4 regions of the Tissierella carlieri genome follow, and region 4 is predicted to be linked to each of the others. Evidence: riboswitches for the same ligand, from Rfam matches in the RefSeq annotation. Region 4 holds a riboswitch; each other region holds the start of a gene.

Evidence for each region. Region 4 has a riboswitch for cobalamin ahead of KQI38_RS16570 (ABC transporter substrate-binding protein). Riboswitches for the same ligand answer to the same signal wherever they lie in the genome.
Region 1: linked by a shared signal. The riboswitch ahead of KQI38_RS10560 (DUF2292 domain-containing protein) and the one ahead of KQI38_RS16570 (ABC transporter substrate-binding protein) in region 4 are both predicted to bind cobalamin.
Region 2: linked by a shared signal. The riboswitch ahead of sucC (ADP-forming succinate--CoA ligase subunit beta) and the one ahead of KQI38_RS16570 (ABC transporter substrate-binding protein) in region 4 are both predicted to bind cobalamin.
Region 3: linked by a shared signal. The riboswitch ahead of KQI38_RS10375 (energy-coupling factor ABC transporter permease) and the one ahead of KQI38_RS16570 (ABC transporter substrate-binding protein) in region 4 are both predicted to bind cobalamin.

Annotation. Positions count from the first base shown of each region.
Region 1 covers NZ_JAHLOH010000033.1:89,045-93,757, forward strand. The annotation lists gene KQI38_RS10545 (COG1361 family protein) at 1-1,300, opposite strand, end outside; gene KQI38_RS10550 (ABC transporter ATP-binding protein) at 1,324-2,001, opposite strand; gene KQI38_RS10555 (DUF4430 domain-containing protein) at 2,018-2,968, opposite strand; gene KQI38_RS10560 (DUF2292 domain-containing protein) at 3,093-3,245, opposite strand; cobalamin riboswitch at 3,375-3,560, opposite strand; gene KQI38_RS10565 (FUSC family protein) at 3,782-4,276, opposite strand; gene sucD (succinate--CoA ligase subunit alpha) at 4,295-4,713, opposite strand, start outside.
Region 2 covers NZ_JAHLOH010000033.1:94,184-98,896, reverse strand. The annotation lists gene tpiA (triose-phosphate isomerase) at 1-13, shown strand, start outside; gene gpmI (2,3-bisphosphoglycerate-independent phosphoglycerate mutase) at 26-1,552, shown strand; gene eno (phosphopyruvate hydratase) at 1,684-2,976, shown strand; cobalamin riboswitch at 3,102-3,289, shown strand; gene sucC (ADP-forming succinate--CoA ligase subunit beta) at 3,479-4,636, shown strand; gene sucD (succinate--CoA ligase subunit alpha) at 4,656-4,713, shown strand, end outside.
Region 3 covers NZ_JAHLOH010000033.1:36,893-41,605, reverse strand. The annotation lists gene KQI38_RS10385 (cobyric acid synthase) at 1-541, shown strand, start outside; gene cbiB (adenosylcobinamide-phosphate synthase CbiB) at 535-1,470, shown strand; cobalamin riboswitch at 1,570-1,746, shown strand; gene KQI38_RS10375 (energy-coupling factor ABC transporter permease) at 1,911-2,636, shown strand; gene KQI38_RS10370 (energy-coupling factor ABC transporter substrate-binding protein) at 2,620-2,913, shown strand; gene cbiQ (cobalt ECF transporter T component CbiQ) at 2,897-3,577, shown strand; gene KQI38_RS10360 (energy-coupling factor ABC transporter ATP-binding protein) at 3,578-4,381, shown strand; gene KQI38_RS10355 (sirohydrochlorin cobaltochelatase) at 4,378-4,713, shown strand, end outside.
Region 4 covers NZ_JAHLOH010000047.1:11,648-16,360, reverse strand. The annotation lists gene KQI38_RS16580 (ABC transporter ATP-binding protein) at 1-497, opposite strand, end outside; gene KQI38_RS16575 (FecCD family ABC transporter permease) at 502-1,500, opposite strand; gene KQI38_RS16570 (ABC transporter substrate-binding protein) at 1,490-2,545, opposite strand; cobalamin riboswitch at 2,758-2,942, opposite strand; gene KQI38_RS16565 (CGGC domain-containing protein) at 3,117-3,437, shown strand; gene KQI38_RS16560 (nucleotide sugar dehydrogenase) at 3,653-4,713, opposite strand, start outside.

The sequences.
Region 1 (4,713 bases), on a different contig from region 4:
CCTGAGCGGCAGTCCCCTTTACCACCTTTTCATTTTCATAATCCATGGTAACTGCAATTGTAGAAGTAGGATTTAATGCTGTAGGCAATGCCTTAAGTTTAAAAGTACAGCTAGTAGTTCCTCTTGGTTTTAATGAATTTATATATTTGGTATCACTTTCTCCTTTTGCAGGCATGATACTATTTTCTTCTAATGTCAATACAATACCTGCATTTTTTATAGTTGAATTGTAAGAAGTATTTTGTAAGTTTAAAATCAACTGAAATTCATCCTCTGCATATATTATTTCCGGTTCCGTACTATAGCCTGTAACTATTAATTTAGGCACTGAATCGGGGAGTTCCTTTATCTCTGGCTTCCCCTTTGCCACATTGATATATGCAGAAAATAAGCTTTCCATATATACATCATTTTCTTTATATGTTGCTCTGAAATTAATTGGTTTCGCTCCCTCGGAAATATTAGGGGATATTTTAAAATCGTATTCTAGGAAGGCTATTTCTCCATGCTTCATATCCGGCAGATTCTTTCCATAGTTTACCGCTTCTACTACAAAGGGCCATTCATCCAATGACGTAGATATAACCGGAGTTACACTGATATTTGATAGGTTCCCTCCATTATTTATGACGGGAAGTCTAAGCTTTACTCTCTGTCCTGCATTTCCCGAGGGTGCAGGTATTATGGCTCCGTCCTCATCAACTGATGCTATTGACAGGGCTCCTAATTCATTAATTTTTTGGGACTGACTTCCATCTTCCAATACATTTACATAAGTCACAATCTGGAATTCTACATCTTCCTTTATATTGGTCCCGTTTATATCATCTAATCTCCATACTGTTGCATTTATTAAAAATGAAATAGGATAAAGTCCTTTATTTGCTGTTTCAGATATTTTAAAGCTATAAAATATATCTGCCATACTTCCATAGGTCATATCTTCCATTTTTTTTACATAGCTTGCCTGATTTATTTCGAAGGGCCATTTTTTCATATCCTCTTGCTTTACAGGTATAACCGGTTCTACGGTAATATTTCTAAGTACATACTTTCTTGTCGGTAGATATTCTCTGTTTACAGCTAAAGGAAGCTCTATGGTAACTGTTTCTCCCGGTTTACCGGAGACGGCTAATGCACCTGTATCTGCAATTACTATCGCCTTCTTATCCGCCCCTTCCACCTTATCTTGATTGACAGCAGGTTGTGTAGTTGGTTCTGCCCAAATAACATTAGGCTTAACTGCTATTATCAAAATCACTAGTACAAGACAAAGAATGGATATTTTTCTTTTTTTCATATTAACATTGTCCCCCTAAATATTTATTCAATGTCTACTATTTTGCCATCTAGTAGATTAATAGTTCTTTCCGTATAATTTTTAGCTACTTCATCATGGGAAACTAGCAAGAAGGTAGTCCCCTTTTCCTTAAAAAGATTAATTAATAATTCCATTACTTCTATACTTGTTTTAGTATCTAAATTACCTGTAGGCTCGTCTGCAAGTACAATAGCTGGACCTGTTATCAATGCTCTGGCAATCCCAACTCTTTGCTGCTGCCCTCCTGACATCTCACTGGGCTTATGATTCTCATGGCTTTCTATTCCCACCTGTTTCATTATTTCTTTAGCCTTTTCAATTCTTTCTTTTGGTTCAATTCCTTTTAATGCCAGAGGAAGAGCTACATTCTCCAAGGCAGTATATTGAGGCAATAGATTATATGACTGAAATATAAATCCTATATTTTTGCGCCTAAATCTTATTCTCTGCCCCTCTCCCATCTTTTCAATATGCTCTCCCTCAATTACAATTTCTCCATCTGTTGACTTTTCCAATCCAGCTAAAATATTTAACAAGGTGGACTTTCCTGAACCTGAACGTCCGGTGATGCTGATAAATTCTTTTCTTTCAACAGACAAATTGATTCCATCAAGAGCTTTTACAATATTTTCTCCTATTTTAAATTCCTTCTTTATATTTCTCAATTCAATAAAAGACATTATATTCTCCTCTTATCTAATTTCCCAGCCATTCCTGCCCTAGATCCTTTCCTAAATCACAGGTATAGTTCCACTCTATTACATCTCCTGACTGCAATACATACACTCCAGCTCCATAGTTAGGATACCAGCCGTTTACACAATACATCCATCCGCTCCAGCGTCCACCGTCAAATTCGTAAAGATTATTTATCCCTTCTATGTATGCTGATTCTTTATTTCCTCTATATGCCATCTGTATTTTGTATTTATCTCTTGCGGTTTCTAATACATTTAATACAGTATCTCCTTCTTTTATTTTAAATGTAGTTGTAGATAATATAACTCCGCTTTCCGGTACTATTCCTTTAAATTTAGGGTCTTTATGCATCTCTTTATTTACAGCAGTATCACAACGTATAGTAAGGGTTACTGTATTTTCCTTTGGTTTCTGTTCCTCTGGCTCTTTGTTTTCTTCCTTTTTCTCTTTACTCTCGTTATCCTTAGTATTATTTTCTTCTTTTTTCTTTTCTTCTTCCTTTTTGTCTTCTTTCGCCTTTATATTTTGCTCAAGAAAGCTGTCTTTTTTCTTGTTTTCTGTTGGCTTTATTTCAACATTGTCTTTTTCTTCTTCCTTTATTTTTGATACAAGGTCTAATTCTTCATCTTTTCCTCTCTCTGAATTCTTTAGTCTTAACTTCTCCCAAAATGACAGTTCTTTTTTATCCTGCTGAACTATATCTTCTTCCTCTATTTGAATTTCAGTTTCGACCTCATTTTTTGATGATAGTTTTTCTCTCATCTGTGCAAGTAAAGAAGTTGCTTTTAAATTTTCTTTATCTTCTTTTTTCTCTACAAGATAATCTATTTCTAAATCTCCGTTACTGCCTGCTCCCTCAGCCTTATCAGAAAAGCATCCTGTTAAAGGAATCACTAATGTAATTAAAATGATAAAAAGAATTAATTTTTTCATGATATTTCTATTCATCTTACCACCTCCATACTAGGTTAATATAACGTGTATTGGAATTTTTCAGTTAAATCTCTACAAAAATAAAAAAACACTACCTTTGTTAATCAAGTAGTGCCTCCAGTTTTCTGGTCAGCATATTCTATAGTTTTATCGATCTTTTTAACTCCTCAACCCTTATGGGTTCACTATTTTGGATTATAATTTTTATTTCTCCAAATTCTGTATTTCTTATTAGTTCTATAAGATTCTTTTCCCTCTCTGTAAGCTTTAAGTTTAAATTTTTATCATTCATGTGTGTAGATCAGCTCCCCCCTAAAATAATAAAAATGTCCTAACCTTTAGAGATTAAGACATTTTATCTAAGTATAATTATATACAAATACACATACTTATTACATCTTGCCTCAATCCTGGAAGGCTAATGAAAAATATCACTTAGGCAGTTCTCCTGACTTATGGGTCGTTACTCTCTTTTACCTTCCCAGAAATATTTCCAGTGGTATATTAAAAGATCGCTCTCCATTTACAGTGGCCGGACCGTTCATGATTTGCACATGATTGTCTTTTAATCATTATTATATAAAGAACCTAAGTAATTAATATTCAGATTTATTCCATTATATACCATATTTTGGATTTAAACAATAGATTTAGAGTATTAACTATTAAACTTCTCTATCTATCTAATTATAAAAATAAAATAGACCTATTTTTTCTTGCAGACTCACTTAGTCTTACAGATCGATAGGTCTAATTTAACTTTACAAAGCCTAATTTAATTTTACAGTTTACCTTTCTCAAATAAATAACATCTGAAAAAATTTAATTTTACATTATCATATTTATAATGAGTGAGACTGCTATTCCAATTAATGTATCGATTACTCTATTTAACGCAAAATACATCGGTGCTATATCTCCTCCATGAGAAATAGTTATACTAAAAAAAACTACACAACTAATATAGGTAGAACTATTGGACTTCAAAAATACATTTGTATATATAATTGGAATCAAAAATAAGCTCAAAATCAAATGATGAATATAACTAAATAACTCAACATTGACAAAATTAATTAATATTATAGCTAGAAATCCATATATTCCTCCGATAAAAGTGCCTATCATCCTGCCTTTCCCAACCTCTAAGCTATTAGCATGATCATTTTGCATACATAGGATTGCGGCTATTGCTGAATAGAAAGGAAGTCCATTTCTAAAAAAGCTTATTAGAAAACATATATACACCGCTATAACTGTTTTAACGACTCTCATTCCAAGAAACTTTACTTTTTTATGTTTTTTTCCCACAATTTCGCCCATGATTATACCTCTCTAATGTTATCCCTTATATTCTTCTCTCCAGAGATTATTATCCTTTAATGCCTTAACTAAAGTAGCAGCTATAGCTGTAGGAGATTGTGACATATATATTCCGCTGTCATTCATTGTCCTTATTTTTTCTTCTGCTGTTCCTTGGCCTGACGAGATAATCGCTCCTGCATGTCCCATTCTTTTTCCCTTAGGAGCTGTCTTTCCACTTATAAAACCCACTACTGGTTTCTTCATGTTTTCTTTAATCCACAAAGCTGCCTTTTCTTCTGCATTTCCTCCAATTTCGCCAATCATAATTACAGCATCGGTGTCTTCATCCTCGTTAAAAGCCTTTAATACATCGACAAAATCTGTTCCATTCACAGGATCTCCTCCAATTCCTATGGCTGTTGATTGTCCTATTCCCTTTTGTGATAGTTGATGAA
Region 2 (4,713 bases), on a different contig from region 4:
AATAAATTTTTAATTGGAGGATAATATGGTTAAAGCACCAGTTATGCTAATAATACTTGATGGTTTTGGTATAGGAAAAGAATATAACGGCAATGCCGTTACACTAGCTAATACACCAAATATAGATAGGTTATTTAGAGAATATCCGAATACTATTCTGGAAGCAAGTGGCTCAGCAGTTGGTCTCCCAGAGGGACAAATGGGTAATTCGGAAGTAGGCCATCTGAATATTGGATCAGGACGTATAATATATCAGGATTTAACTAAGATATCTAAGTCTGTAGCAGATGGCGATTTCTTCGAAAAAGGAGAATTCTTAGAAGCAATAGAAAATTCTAGAAAGAATAATTCTAAAGTTCATTTAATTGGATTAGTATCATCAGGCGGAGTTCATAGTCACAATACACATTTATATGCGTTGTTGAAACTAATGAAAAAACAGAATTTTAATAATGTTTATATACATGCAATATTAGATGGCAGAGATGTATCACCAACTGCAGGTAAAGAAGATATAAAAGATCTAATGACCAAAATAGAGGAAATAGGTGTAGGAAAAATAGCGACTATATCTGGTAGATACTATGCTATGGATAGAGATAAGAGATGGGATAGGACGAAGCTAGCCTATGATGCTTTTACTCTAGGCAAAGGTAATGAAAATGATAATCCAATATCAGCCATAGAGAAATCCTATAATGAAGATATTACAGATGAATTTATTATTCCAACTATTATAAAAGAGAATGATGAACCTGTTACAACTATAGATAATAATGATTCAATTATATTCTTTAATTTTAGACCAGATAGGGCTAGACAAATTACTAGAGCTTTTGTAGATGACAATTTTGAGGGATTTGAAAGAGAGAAAAAAGTAAATACCTTTTATGTCACCATGACAGAATATGATAAAACCATAGAAAACGTAGAAGTGGCTTATACGGATGAATCACCTAGAAACACTTTGGGAGAGTATATTAGCAATAAGGGATTATCCCAACTTAGAATTGCTGAAACTGAAAAATATGCCCATGTAACATTTTTCTTCAATGGAGGTATAGAAGAACCTTATGCAAACGAAGATAGGGCATTGATTCCATCTCCAAAGGTGGCAACCTATGATTTGCAGCCAGAAATGAGTGCCATAGAAGTAAAGAATGAAGTATTAAATAGATTAGGAATGGATAAATATGATTTAATCATATTAAACTTTGCAAATCCAGATATGGTAGGTCATACGGGAGTAGTATCTGCCACAGTAAAGGCTATAGAAACGGTAGATAGCTGTTTAGGAGAAATAATAGAACTCCTTATAGAGAAGAGGGGCAAGGCATTAATTACAGCAGACCATGGAAATGCAGAAATGCTAATAAATGAAGATGGTAGTCCTGTAACATCTCATACAAGTAACAAGGTACCATTAATTCTTGTGGGATATAAGGATGTAGAACTACAAGAAGGTATTCTGGCAGATTTAGCACCAACTATATTAGAACTGATGGGGTTAGAAAAACCAGAAGAAATGACGGGGAAATCACTTGTAAAATAAATGCACAATTCACAGTTCACAATTCACAATTATGAAAGCGGTGAATGAAGGTCATAAAGACCCCAAAACATTCCTTAGCAATTGTGCATTGTGCATTGATAATTGTGAATTAACTAAAGGAGGAGTTAAATTTGAGTATAATAGTAGATGTTTATGCAAGAGAAGTATTAGATTCAAGAGGCAATCCTACAGTTGAAGTAGAAGTATGGACAGAAGATGGTGCTTTTGGAAGAGCTCTAGTTCCATCAGGAGCATCTACAGGTGCATTTGAAGCTGTAGAGTTAAGAGACGGAGATAAAGGAAGATTTCTAGGCAAGGGTGTTATGAATGCCGTAGATAATGTTAACAATATAATAGCAGAAGAAGTAATAGGAATGGATGTGTTTGAGCAAACTGCAATAGATAAATTGATGATTCAATTAGATGGTACACCCAATAAAGGAAAACTAGGTGCCAATGCAATCCTTGGAGTATCCCTAGCAGTAGCCAGAGCAGCGGCAGATGAATTAGGAATGCCTTTATATCAATATGTAGGTGGAGTTAATGCTAAAACATTACCGGTTCCTATGATGAATATACTAAATGGTGGAGAGCATGCTGATAATAATGTGGATATTCAAGAATTCATGGTAATGCCTGTAGGGGCAAAAAGCTTTAGAGAAGCTCTTAGAATGGGTGCAGAAATATTCCACAATCTAAAGTCTGTTCTTAAATCTAAAGGTCTAAATACAGCAGTAGGTGATGAAGGCGGATTTGCTCCAAATTTATCTAGTAATGAAGAAGCATTAAAAACTATAGTAGAAGCTATAGAAAAGGCAGGGTATAAACCAGGGGAAGAAATAATGCTGGCACTAGATGTAGCGGCTACAGAAATGTATGATGAAGAAAAGAAGGTTTATAATTTAGCTGGAGAGGGCAGAATTCTTACTGTAGATGAGATGATAAATTATTATGAGGAATTAGTAAACAAATATCCGATTATTTCCATAGAAGATGGTTTAGCTGAAGATGATTGGGATGGATGGAAACAGCTGACAGAAAGATTAGGGAAGAAGATTCAATTAGTGGGAGACGATTTGTTTGTTACAAATACTGAGAGATTGAACAAAGGTATAGACTTAGGAATTTCCAATTCAGTATTGGTTAAATTAAATCAAATAGGTACATTAACTGAAACATTAGATACAATTGAAATGGCAAAGATAAATGGATATACTGCAGTTATATCTCATAGATCAGGTGAGACTGAAGATACTACTATAGCAGATTTAGCAGTAGCAATGAACGCAGGACAAATTAAAACAGGAGCTCCTTCAAGAACGGATAGAGTGGCAAAATACAATCAATTACTTAGAATAGAAGATATGCTAGGTGAAGAAGCAATTTATAGAGGAAGAAAAACATTTTATAATATAAAGAAATAATATTTAGATATAAAAAGATTCTATTGCATGCAATAGAATCTTTCTATATCAAGAGAAGATTTAGGAATAAATAAGAGGACTTAAATTTGACAATTTATATTGCCTATGATATATTCTACTTAAAATTTAATATTTTATTCATTGGTATAATCTTATATATAGGATTATTTAAAAGGGAAGTTCGGTTTAAATCCGACACGGTCCCGCCACTGTGATAGATAGAACCTTGCAGATGCCACTGTACTTAAAGTATGGGAAGGTGTAGGGTTTGTTATTCTTAAGTCAGGAGACCTGCCAATGAAAAAAACGCTGTTTATTACTCACGCGGATGAGAAGGTGTTATTTATAAGGTAGATTAAATATTTATTCTACTCTATTGATAATATCCTTTCTATTGCAGAAAGGTTTTTTTGTTTTGTAATATTTATTTTGCAAAACCATAGTAATAACTCAGCAAATTTTTGCTGAGTTATTTTTTTGAAAATAAATTGGAGGGATAAAGATGAATATACATGAATATCAGGCAAAAGAATTATTGAAGAATTATGGGATTCCAGTCCCTAATGGCAGAGTTATATATGATGCGAAAGAAGCGGAAAAAACTTCTTGGACAATAAGTACTGATGTGGCAGTTGTAAAAGCTCAGATTCATGCTGGTGGAAGAGGAAAAGCAGGAGGAGTTAAGATAGCTAAATCGATAGATGAAGTTAAGAAATATTCTAAAGAGCTATTGGGGAAAAAGTTAGTAACACATCAGACAGGAAAAAAGGGAAAAGAAGTTAAAGCTGTATTAATAGAAGAAGGGTGTAATATTGATAAAGAATACTATTTAGGATTTGTATTAGATAGGGATACATCAAGCATAACTCTTATTGCTTCTGAAGAAGGTGGAACTGAAATTGAAGAGGTAGCATTAAGAAATCCTGATAGGATTTACAAAGAGAAGATTGACTGTTTGACGGGACTAACAGAATTTCAAGCCAGAAGAATATGTTTTGACATTAATTTACCTATTGAGATAATAAACGAAGCAGTAAGATTAATGATGAACTTATATCGTATTTTTGTGGAAAAGGACTGCGTTCTGGTAGAAATAAACCCATTAGTATTAACAGAAGAAAAAAAACTAATAGCTTTGGATGCAAAAATGAATTTTGATGAAAATGGCCTGTTTAGAAATGAAGATATACTTAGCTATAGGGATTTAAGTGAAGAAGATGAGAAAGAAGTAGAGGCTTCAAAGCATGGACTGTCTTATATATCATTAGATGGAAATATTGGATGCGTGGTAAATGGAGCGGGCTTAGCTATGGCTACTATGGATTTAATAAAACTTCACGGGGGAGAACCGGCTAATTTTCTTGACGTTGGAGGAGGAGCATCAGAAGAAAACGTAACAAATGCGTTTAAAATACTATTATTAGACGATAAGGTCAAAGGAATTTTTGTCAATATATTTGGTGGAATAATGAAATGTGATGTTATAGCTAAAGGAATTGTCAATGCGGCAAAAGAGCTGAAATTAAATATTCCTTTAGTAATCAGATTGGAAGGAACTAATGCTGACTTAGGTATGGAAATAATAAAAAACTCTAATCTGAATATATTTGCAGTAGAAAATATGGGCGAAGGTGCTAAGAAAATACTAGAACTAATTTAACAGAAAGGTGGACTAAATAATGAGTATATGGGTTGATAAATCTACTAAAGTAATAGTGCAAGGAATAACGGGAAATA
Region 3 (4,713 bases), on a different contig from region 4:
GTATAAAAATACTCTTAGACCAATGATATTAGACATATATAAAGAGATAGAGAAAGAAAATGATATCGTAGTTATAGAAGGTGCAGGAAGTCCAGCAGAAATAAACTTGAAACAAAATGATATAGTCAATATGGGAATGGCTGAAATGGCAGATGCTCCAGTACTTTTAGTAGCAGATATAGATAGGGGAGGAGTATTTGCTTCTCTTTATGGTACTGTAATGCTGTTAGAAGAACATGAAAGAAAAAGAATAAAAGGGCTCATAATCAATAAATTTAGAGGAGATAAAACTTTATTAGATCCAGGAATTAAAATGATTGAAGAAATATTAAATATACCAGTTGTAGGAACAATACCTTTTGCACATTTAGAATTAGTAGATGAAGATAGTTTAATAGACTATGACAAGGAATGTAATACAAATCCACAAACAGAAGAAGAATTGGAAAGAGAATTAAACAAATTAGCAATAATACTTCGTGAAAATATGGATATGGATTATATTTATAAAATAATGGGATTGGATAATCAAGTATGCTAATTAGTATAATACTTGCAGTTATAATAGATTTTATTATAGGGGATCCCTATAGTTTTCCTCATCCTGTGAAACTTATGGGAAGAATGATTGCTTTTGAAGAAAAATTAGCAAGAAAAATTGCTAGATCAAAAAAAGGACTTAAGTTTGCTGGATTTATTATTGTTATAATTAATATTTCACTTGGCTTTATTACGCCATATTTGTTATTAAAGCTTATAAAAGAATATAAAGTTCTTTATATTATAGTGAATACTTACTTAATCTATACATGTATAGCTGCAAGATGTCTGCATTATGAAGCCATGAAGGTATCAAAAGCTCTAGACATAGGTATAGAAGAAGCTAGGATAAGACTTTCTTATATTGTTGGAAGGGAAACTAAAAATCTTTCAGAACAGGAAATTATAAGGGCAACAGTAGAAACTGTGGCAGAGAATACATCTGATGGGGTCATTGCTCCACTATTTTATATAATCCTATTTGGAGCATCTGGAGGACTAGCATATAAATTTATCAATACTATGGATTCTATGTTAGGTTATATGAATGATAAATATATTGATCTAGGATATTTTCCTGCAAAGGTAGACGATATATTTAATTATATTCCATCAAGAATTACAGGAATTCTTATGTGCTTAGGTTCATTAGGGAGATTTCATATAAAAAATGGTTTTAAGATAATGATCAGGGATAAAAAAAATCATAAGAGTCCAAATTGTGCATATCCAGAGGGTGCTGTTGCAGGGCTTCTAGATATTCAATTAGGTGGAAATAATTATTATCATGGAAAGCTTGTAGAGAAACCTACAATAGGTGATAAGGTTGAGGAAATTAGAAAAATAGATATAAAAAACACTATAGAAATTATGTATCGTAGTGAAGTATTATTATTAATAATCCATATTGTGATCCAATTAGTTAGCTAAGTAAAAGATGGACATAACAACCTTTGGTATAATATTATATCTTTTAGTTGCAAAAATATCTTGTATTAAATATTATTTTATGATAGCATTAGAATGAAAATTGAATATAGTACATTAGGTTCTATAAGAATAATAGGGAAATGGGTGAAAATCCCATACAGCCCCCGCTACTGTAAGTGATGATAGAATCAGCTTATACCACTGGAGAAATCTGGGAAGGTGCTGAGAGTAAAATGAGTCACAAGTCAGGAGACCTGCCTAATAGTATTGAAGTGACCTTCGGAGGGAAGGAAAAACTTATAATTGTACTATTATATAGTTAATATTAGTATAAGTTCCATCCCTAATCTGCTTCAGGTTAGGGATTTTTATTTTCCTTTTAGGTCACCTAGTTTAGATATAAAGGAGTATTCCTTTAAAAATAAATGTGAGGTGATTTTATGAAAAAGAAATTATTAATGTGGGGTATATTATTGACTTTAATTATAACTCCACAGCTTGCACAAGCAATGCATATTATGGAAGGTTTCCTACCTATTAAATGGGCAATTATTTGGTCAATATTAACTTTACCATTTTTAGTCATAGGATTTAGAAAGGTAGGAAAAGGTTTGAAAGAAGGACAGGATCATAAAATGATTCTAGGATTAGTAGGAGGATTTGCATTTGTTTTATCTGCCCTTAAGATTCCATCTGTTACTGGATCTTGCTCTCATCCAACGGGAGTAGGATTAGGTGCAATACTATTTGGACCAACAACTATGACTGTTATAGGGACTATAGTATTGTTATTCCAAGCCTTATTATTAGCCCATGGTGGGATTACTACATTAGGAGCTAATTCCTTTTCCATGGCTGTAGTAGGTCCACTTGTTTCCTATGGTATATATAAAATGGGTAAAGAAGGGAAAAATAAAAGCCTGACAGTCTTCTTAGCGGCAGCATTAGGAGATTTAGCTACTTATGTAATTACATCAATTCAGCTTTCTTTAGCATTCCCAGATGCCACAGGAGGAGTTGCCGCATCTCTTACAAAGTTTCTATCTGTATTTGCAGTTACACAAATACCGCTAGCAATTGTTGAGGGAATTATAACTGTAATGGTATTTAATCTTATTCAAGAATATAGAAAAGAAGGAGTGATTAAACTTGAAGAGTCTATTTAAGCAAAATATTATTCTTTTATTTTTGATAATTGTAATCGTAATTACTCCATTAATTATTAAAAGAGATTCTGAATTTGGCGGAGCAGATGGAGAGGCTGAAGGAGTTATCCAGGAAATAAATCCAGATTATGAACCATGGTTTGAATCATTCTGGGAACCACCAAGTGGTGAAATAGAGAGTTTATTATTTTCTCTTCAAGTAGCTATAGGAGCAGGTCTTATAGGGTATATCCTTGGTGTATTAAAGGAAAGACGCAAAATTGTTGCTGATAGATAAATATGCATATACTAACAAATTAAGAAATTATCCTCCACAGGTAAAGATTCTTCTTTCCTGTGGAGGCATAGTATTGTCAAGATTAATCAATAGTTATTATCTTGATTTATTGATTACTATTCTTATGATCATATTAGTTATTGGAATAGCTAAAGTTCCCTTTAGAACCTATTTTAAGATGCTTTTATTACCTGTATCATTTCTATTCATTAGTATAATTACTATAATGATTTCAGTAAATGGTGATTTTTATCTTTACTATTTCAAGATTATGAATATCTGTATTGGTATAACTATGGAGTCTATGTCTAAAGGAATAAAACTGTTTACAACAGTATTATCATCTTTAACATCAGTATATTTTCTGATATTAACCACTCCGATGATTGATATCATTAGGGTTTTAAAGAAATTAAAGGTACCTAAGCTGTTTATAGAATTAATGGTACTTATTTATAGGAGTATATTTATTTTCATTGAAGAAGCGAACAATATTCATTTAGCCCAAGCTATGAAATTTGGTTACGAAAACAAGAGAAATTCATTAAGATCTATAGCATTACTTATTAGAAACCTTTTTACCAGAGTATTTATAAGACATAATGAGATGAATATATCCTTGGAATGTAAGTTATATAGCGGAGAATTTAAATTAGGTGATTAAATGTTAAAAATAAACAATTTATACTATAAATATGAAGATGGAACGAAGGCATTAAATGATATAAATATAGATACATCAAAGGGAAAAGTAATAGGTGTTATTGGAGCTAATGGTTCTGGAAAGTCAACCTTGTTCCTAAATATAATGGGAATTTTAAAGCCAAGTAAAGGTTCAATAATATATAATGATACTCCTATAAAGTATAATAAGGCTTATTTAAAGGAATATAGAAAGCAAGTCAACATTGTATTTCAAAATCCCGACCAACAATTATTTTACTCCAACGTATTTGATGATATAGCTTTTTCATTGAGAAATATTGGTGTTAGTGAAGATATAATAAGGAAAAAAGTAGCTAATGCATTGGAACAAGTTGGCGGTCTTGATTTGGTGGACAAACCCCTGCATTTTTTAAGCTATGGTCAGAAGAAAAGAATTGCTATTGCTGGAGTTTTGGTCATGGAATCTAACATTCTCTTATTAGATGAGCCTACATCTGGACTTGATCCTTATATGACTAAACAAATGAAAGAGATAATCAATGAAATAAGTAATGATAAAACCATTATAATATCTAGTCATGATATGGATTTAATCTATGACATTTGTGATTATATTTATATACTTAGCAAAGGCAGCATCATTGGAGAAGGTGAAACACAAAAGATTTTTCGTGAAGATAAACTACTAGACGAAGCCTTTTTAACAAAACCTTGGCTTGTTAGAATTCACGAAAAGTTTAATACTATCTTATTTAGGAATGAAGAAGAATTTTTATTATATGAAAGAAAGGAGATTTTATGAAAAAAGGAATAATAGTAGCTAGCTTTGGAACTACCTATGAGGATACGCGGAAATTATGTATAGAAAGCATAGAAGATATAATTAGAGAAAAGTATAGAGATTACTTAGTTTTAAGGGCATTTACATCTCAAATGGTTATCAACATATTAAAGAAAAGAGATAATATTCATGTATTTAATCTTGAGGAAGCAATAAGAGATATGGAAAATCAAGGTATAGAAGATATATATATTCAACCCCTCCATATAATCCCTGGCCATGAATATGAGAAACTTACTAAATATAATTTAAAAGTAGGCTTGCCATTATTAAGTTTAGAAGAAGATTATATG
Region 4 (4,713 bases):
AGTAGTAAGATTTCTGGCTTTTGTGCAATGGACATTGCTATCCAAACTCTTTGTTTTTCCCCACCTGAAAGGGTGTCTATTCTTCTATTTTGAAGATCTGTTACTCCTGTTTTTTCCATAGCCCATTCAACTATTTTATCATCCTCATCATCTATGCCTTTCCACCAATCTTTATGGGCATACCGACCATATTGTACTAATTTTCTTACTGTTATATCGCTTATGGTATTATTGTTTTGATTCAATATAGCCATCTTCTTAGCTACATTTTTATTTTTCATCTCGAATATATTGTTCCCATGTAAAAGAACCTTCCCCTGTCTAGGCTTTATACTTCTGCTCATAGTACGAATCAAGGTAGTTTTTCCACATCCATTTGGTCCAATAATAGAATAAACCTTCCCTTTTTCTATCCTTAAATCTATTCCTTTTAAAACATCTTTATTTTTATAGCTTATGCTTAAATCTTCAATCGCTAATATAATATTCTCATTCATCTATTTACTCCCTTCTCAGCAAGAATAAAAAGAATGGTGCTCCTAATACTGCCATCACAATACCTACTGGTATCTCTGTAGGACTTAGAAAGGTTCTTGCAAAGGTATCACTAAACATTAAAAGCACAGAACCCAATAAAGCTGTCGCAGGAAACATATAGTTATAATCGTTTCCCATTATTAGCCTTATGCTGTGAGGAACTATAAGACCTACAAAGCCTAAAAGCCCTACCACGCTTACCGCACTTGCTGCGAGAAAAGCTGCCAAAGCTGTAAATCCAAGTCTCGTAGCTTCTACATTTAACCCAAGCCCCCTTGCAACATCATCGCCTAGTATTAAAATATTAAGTTTTTCTGCAAATATATTTACTAAAATGACTCCTATTATGGTATAAGGTAAGATTGTCTGTACCTCTGGCCAGCTTCTTGAAGAAAGGCTGCCATTCATGAAAGTAAGAGCCCCATGGACACGATCACTATAAAAGACCAATATGCCCGAAATACCAGCTCCAAACAAAGCAGATACAGCTACTCCTGCTAATATTATCCTTGTTGTCTGTATTCCACCTTTCCAAGATAAAATATATATTATAAATGCCGCAGCCATGGCTCCTACAAAAGCAGCAATTGGTACTAGTCCTATGTGCTGGGGTAAAATAACTAATACAGCAATTCCAAAGAGCCCTGCACCACTGCTTATACCAATAATACTTGGATCGGCTAAGGGATTTTTCATTACTCCTTGCAAAATAGCACCTGACAGAGCAAGATTTGCACCAACTAAAGCTGCTAGTATCATCCTTGGTAATCTGATATTCCAAATTACCATTCTTTCTGAACTTCCATCGTCCGTCATAATAACCTCAAATATACGCCTTGCCCCTACCTCAAGAGTCCCTTTAGTATTTCCCAATATAAAAGCTACAAAAAAAAGTATTACTAGAATAGCAATAATAGCTACTTTATAACCTGTATTGTCTTTAAGGGAAATATCATTTTTCATCCTGTTTATTCACCTCTCCATATACTTCTGGATATATACTTCTAGCCATATATTCTATAGCTTGATGATAATAAGGTCCTGCATTATATAAAAAATATTCTTGTGGAAGATGAATAACACGACCCTCTTGAATAGCTTTTACTCCATTCCATACTGGATTTGTTGCAAATTCTTCTTCTATAGCTTTTACAGCCTCCTCATTGCTGGAAATCATACTTGTAACCAAAATATAATCTGGATTCTTGTCTACTATATACTCTATATCTAATGGAGTAGTTTCTGATCCTATAGTATCAGGTGGTAAATCAGAAGCAATATTTTTAAGTCTCAGTATTTTAGATATATCCCCAGCTATACTGTTATCAAGCTTAACAGCAAGGGTTTTAGATGTTATGTATAATATGACTACAGATTTATTCTCCTCCGGTAATTTAGATATGATTTCCTCTTTATGCTTTTCCAGCTCTTTTATCTTTGTTTCAGCTAACTCTTCCCTTTCAAGTATTTTTCCAAAAGCTTTATAAGTTGATACCACATCATCATATCCTCTTATATGAGTAGTAATTACATTGAAACCCATTTCTCTCAATTTCTTTGCTTGTGTTGACTGAGTTCCAACTTGGGCTATAATCAAATCTGGTTTATGAGGTATTACAGATTCCATATCTATAGAATATACTGGTCCTATTGTTGGAAGGCTTCGTATTTCTTCTTCGTATTCAGGTATAAGTTTTACATTATCTGATACATCAGATGTACATACAGATTTTCCACCTAAATCATACCAGATATTTAAAGGGGTACCAGATAAAACAGCTACCTTTTCTGGTTTATTTTCTAAAATAGTTTCTTTTTTAAGAAAGTCTTTTACTTTTAAAGGATACATATCTCCTTCTACAGTTATTGATAACTCACTATTCTCTACCTTCTCTACATTTTTCGTATTGCTTAATCCTCCCACACTGGTAGTTTTAGTGCAGCCTGAAACACTGGATATCATTATAGCTAAAATCATTATCCACAATACTCTTTTATAATCCTTCACACTTTTCATCCTTTCCTTTTTTATAAATAAAAAACTTCAACCCTCATAGCTCCCTACGATTGTTGAAGTTTCTAAGCCTGTTAAATAAAAATCCTGTATGTGATAAATCTTGAAGTAAGTTCTATCAAAAAACCTCCTGAAAATAATCAGAAGGATAGCGAAATAAAACAATTTAACATAATATACTAGCTTTCTCCATCCACCGTAGAGTTACTTTTGCTAATAAATAGGAAGGTATTCTGACTTAAGCCTCATCATCTTTTCTGTCTTCCCAGTTTCCCAGTGACATTTAGAAAAGACTCTTCTTTTACAGCGGCGGGACCGTGCAAGATTTTCACTTTGCTTCCCTATTACTTATAGAATTCTAATTCTATAAACCTATTTATTCCATATTCAATTTTCATCACCAATTATACTATATAAATAATTATTAAACAAGTATAAGCAAATGTATTTGTTATTATTTTGCTAATAAATATCCCCTATTACTTTTTTCTTCATTGACATTATATAATCTTTATAGTAATATGACAGGAACAAATTATTAGATAAAACAGTTAGGAGAGTAAATATGAAAATCGCAATTGGAATATGTGAAAAAATAAATGGTAAGTGTTCTACTATGGGATGTTTTCGAACATACAATAACAAGGAAAAACATTTTTCTCAATACAAGAATATAGAAACTGAACTTATATCTCTATTCTCATGCAATATATGTTCTATGGATTCTAAAGAAAATATAATTACTATTGCAGAGAGACTGAAAGATTCTGGAGTAGATAGAGTACATCTAGGGGCTTGTGCTGTTAAATGCAAGGCTGATAGAAAAGATGAAATTAAAGAAATCTTTGAATCTATGGATATAGAGGTAGTAGAAGGTACTCATTAAGGTAAAATAAAATGTACATAATTTGATTAAGATAATATTTATGGGATTGCCAAATAAGGATATAGAGTTGTTTAATAAATTGACTTTTAAGGCTTGAGAAAATATATAAGACACAAGTGGAGCATAATTGCTCTCTTGTGTCTTATATTCATTATACTAAAACTACTTCCCTTAATATTTCTATTTATCCTATTAATTTCACTATTTCATTATATTTATATATCCAATTTCCCCAATACATGAACTTTTATTTCTTTCTGATCCAAATGCTGTAAGTATATTTGCCCTGTACAATCAAAGATTTCCAATACTCCATATTTTTTTAATTCTTCAGCAGTGATTTCTTTAAATATATCATGTCCTACTAAGAAAACTACTAATTCAGCACCTGATATTGCTTTAGTAAAATCATTTTCTTGATTTTCTAATTTATCTCTTGAAATAGGATCATAAGCTGAATAATTGATATTTAATGATTCCAATTCTTTTATAATATCTAATATAGGACTAAATCTTGTTTCCTTCACATTACCTGCATAGGTTGTCCCTAATAATAAAACTTTACTTAGATTATTCTTGTCCATTATCTTTTTTATGTCGTTGGCTACTTTAATTGGCATATAATCATTTCTTGCTCTAGACTCTTTGATAATTTTAGCTTCATTGGGAGCCAATTGTGCTAAAAACCATGGAACAACTGGAATACAATATCCTCCAACACCAGGTCCTGGTCTATGAATATTAACCCTTGGATGCATATTTGCTAACTCAATGACTTTCCATGGATCAGCTTTGGCTTCTTCACAAATTGTTAGGACCTCATTGGCAAATGCTATATTAATATCTCGAAAAGTATTTTCCACTACCTTGACCATTTCTGCTGTCAAAGCATCAGTTTCTTTTATTTCACTTTTGACAAAAGACTCATATACTTTCTTCGCAAGTTCTGCAGCCTTCAGAGTAACTCCTCCTACTACTCTATCATTGTAGACCAATTCATTTAATGTGTTTCCAGGCTTTACTCTTTCTGGCATATGTGCAAGATAAAAGTCATCAATACCACTTAGACCGTTAGTTTCTAACATAGATTTAATAGCGGTTTCTGTTGTTCCTGGTGCAATTGTAGATTCAACAATTACCAAATCTCCTTTTTTTAATACCTTTACCAGCTCTGCGCAAACTGCTTTTATATGATCTAAACAAATTTCATTGTCCACTACTAAAGTAGGTACTGCTATAATGAATACATCCGACTCACTTATTTTATTCTCCAATG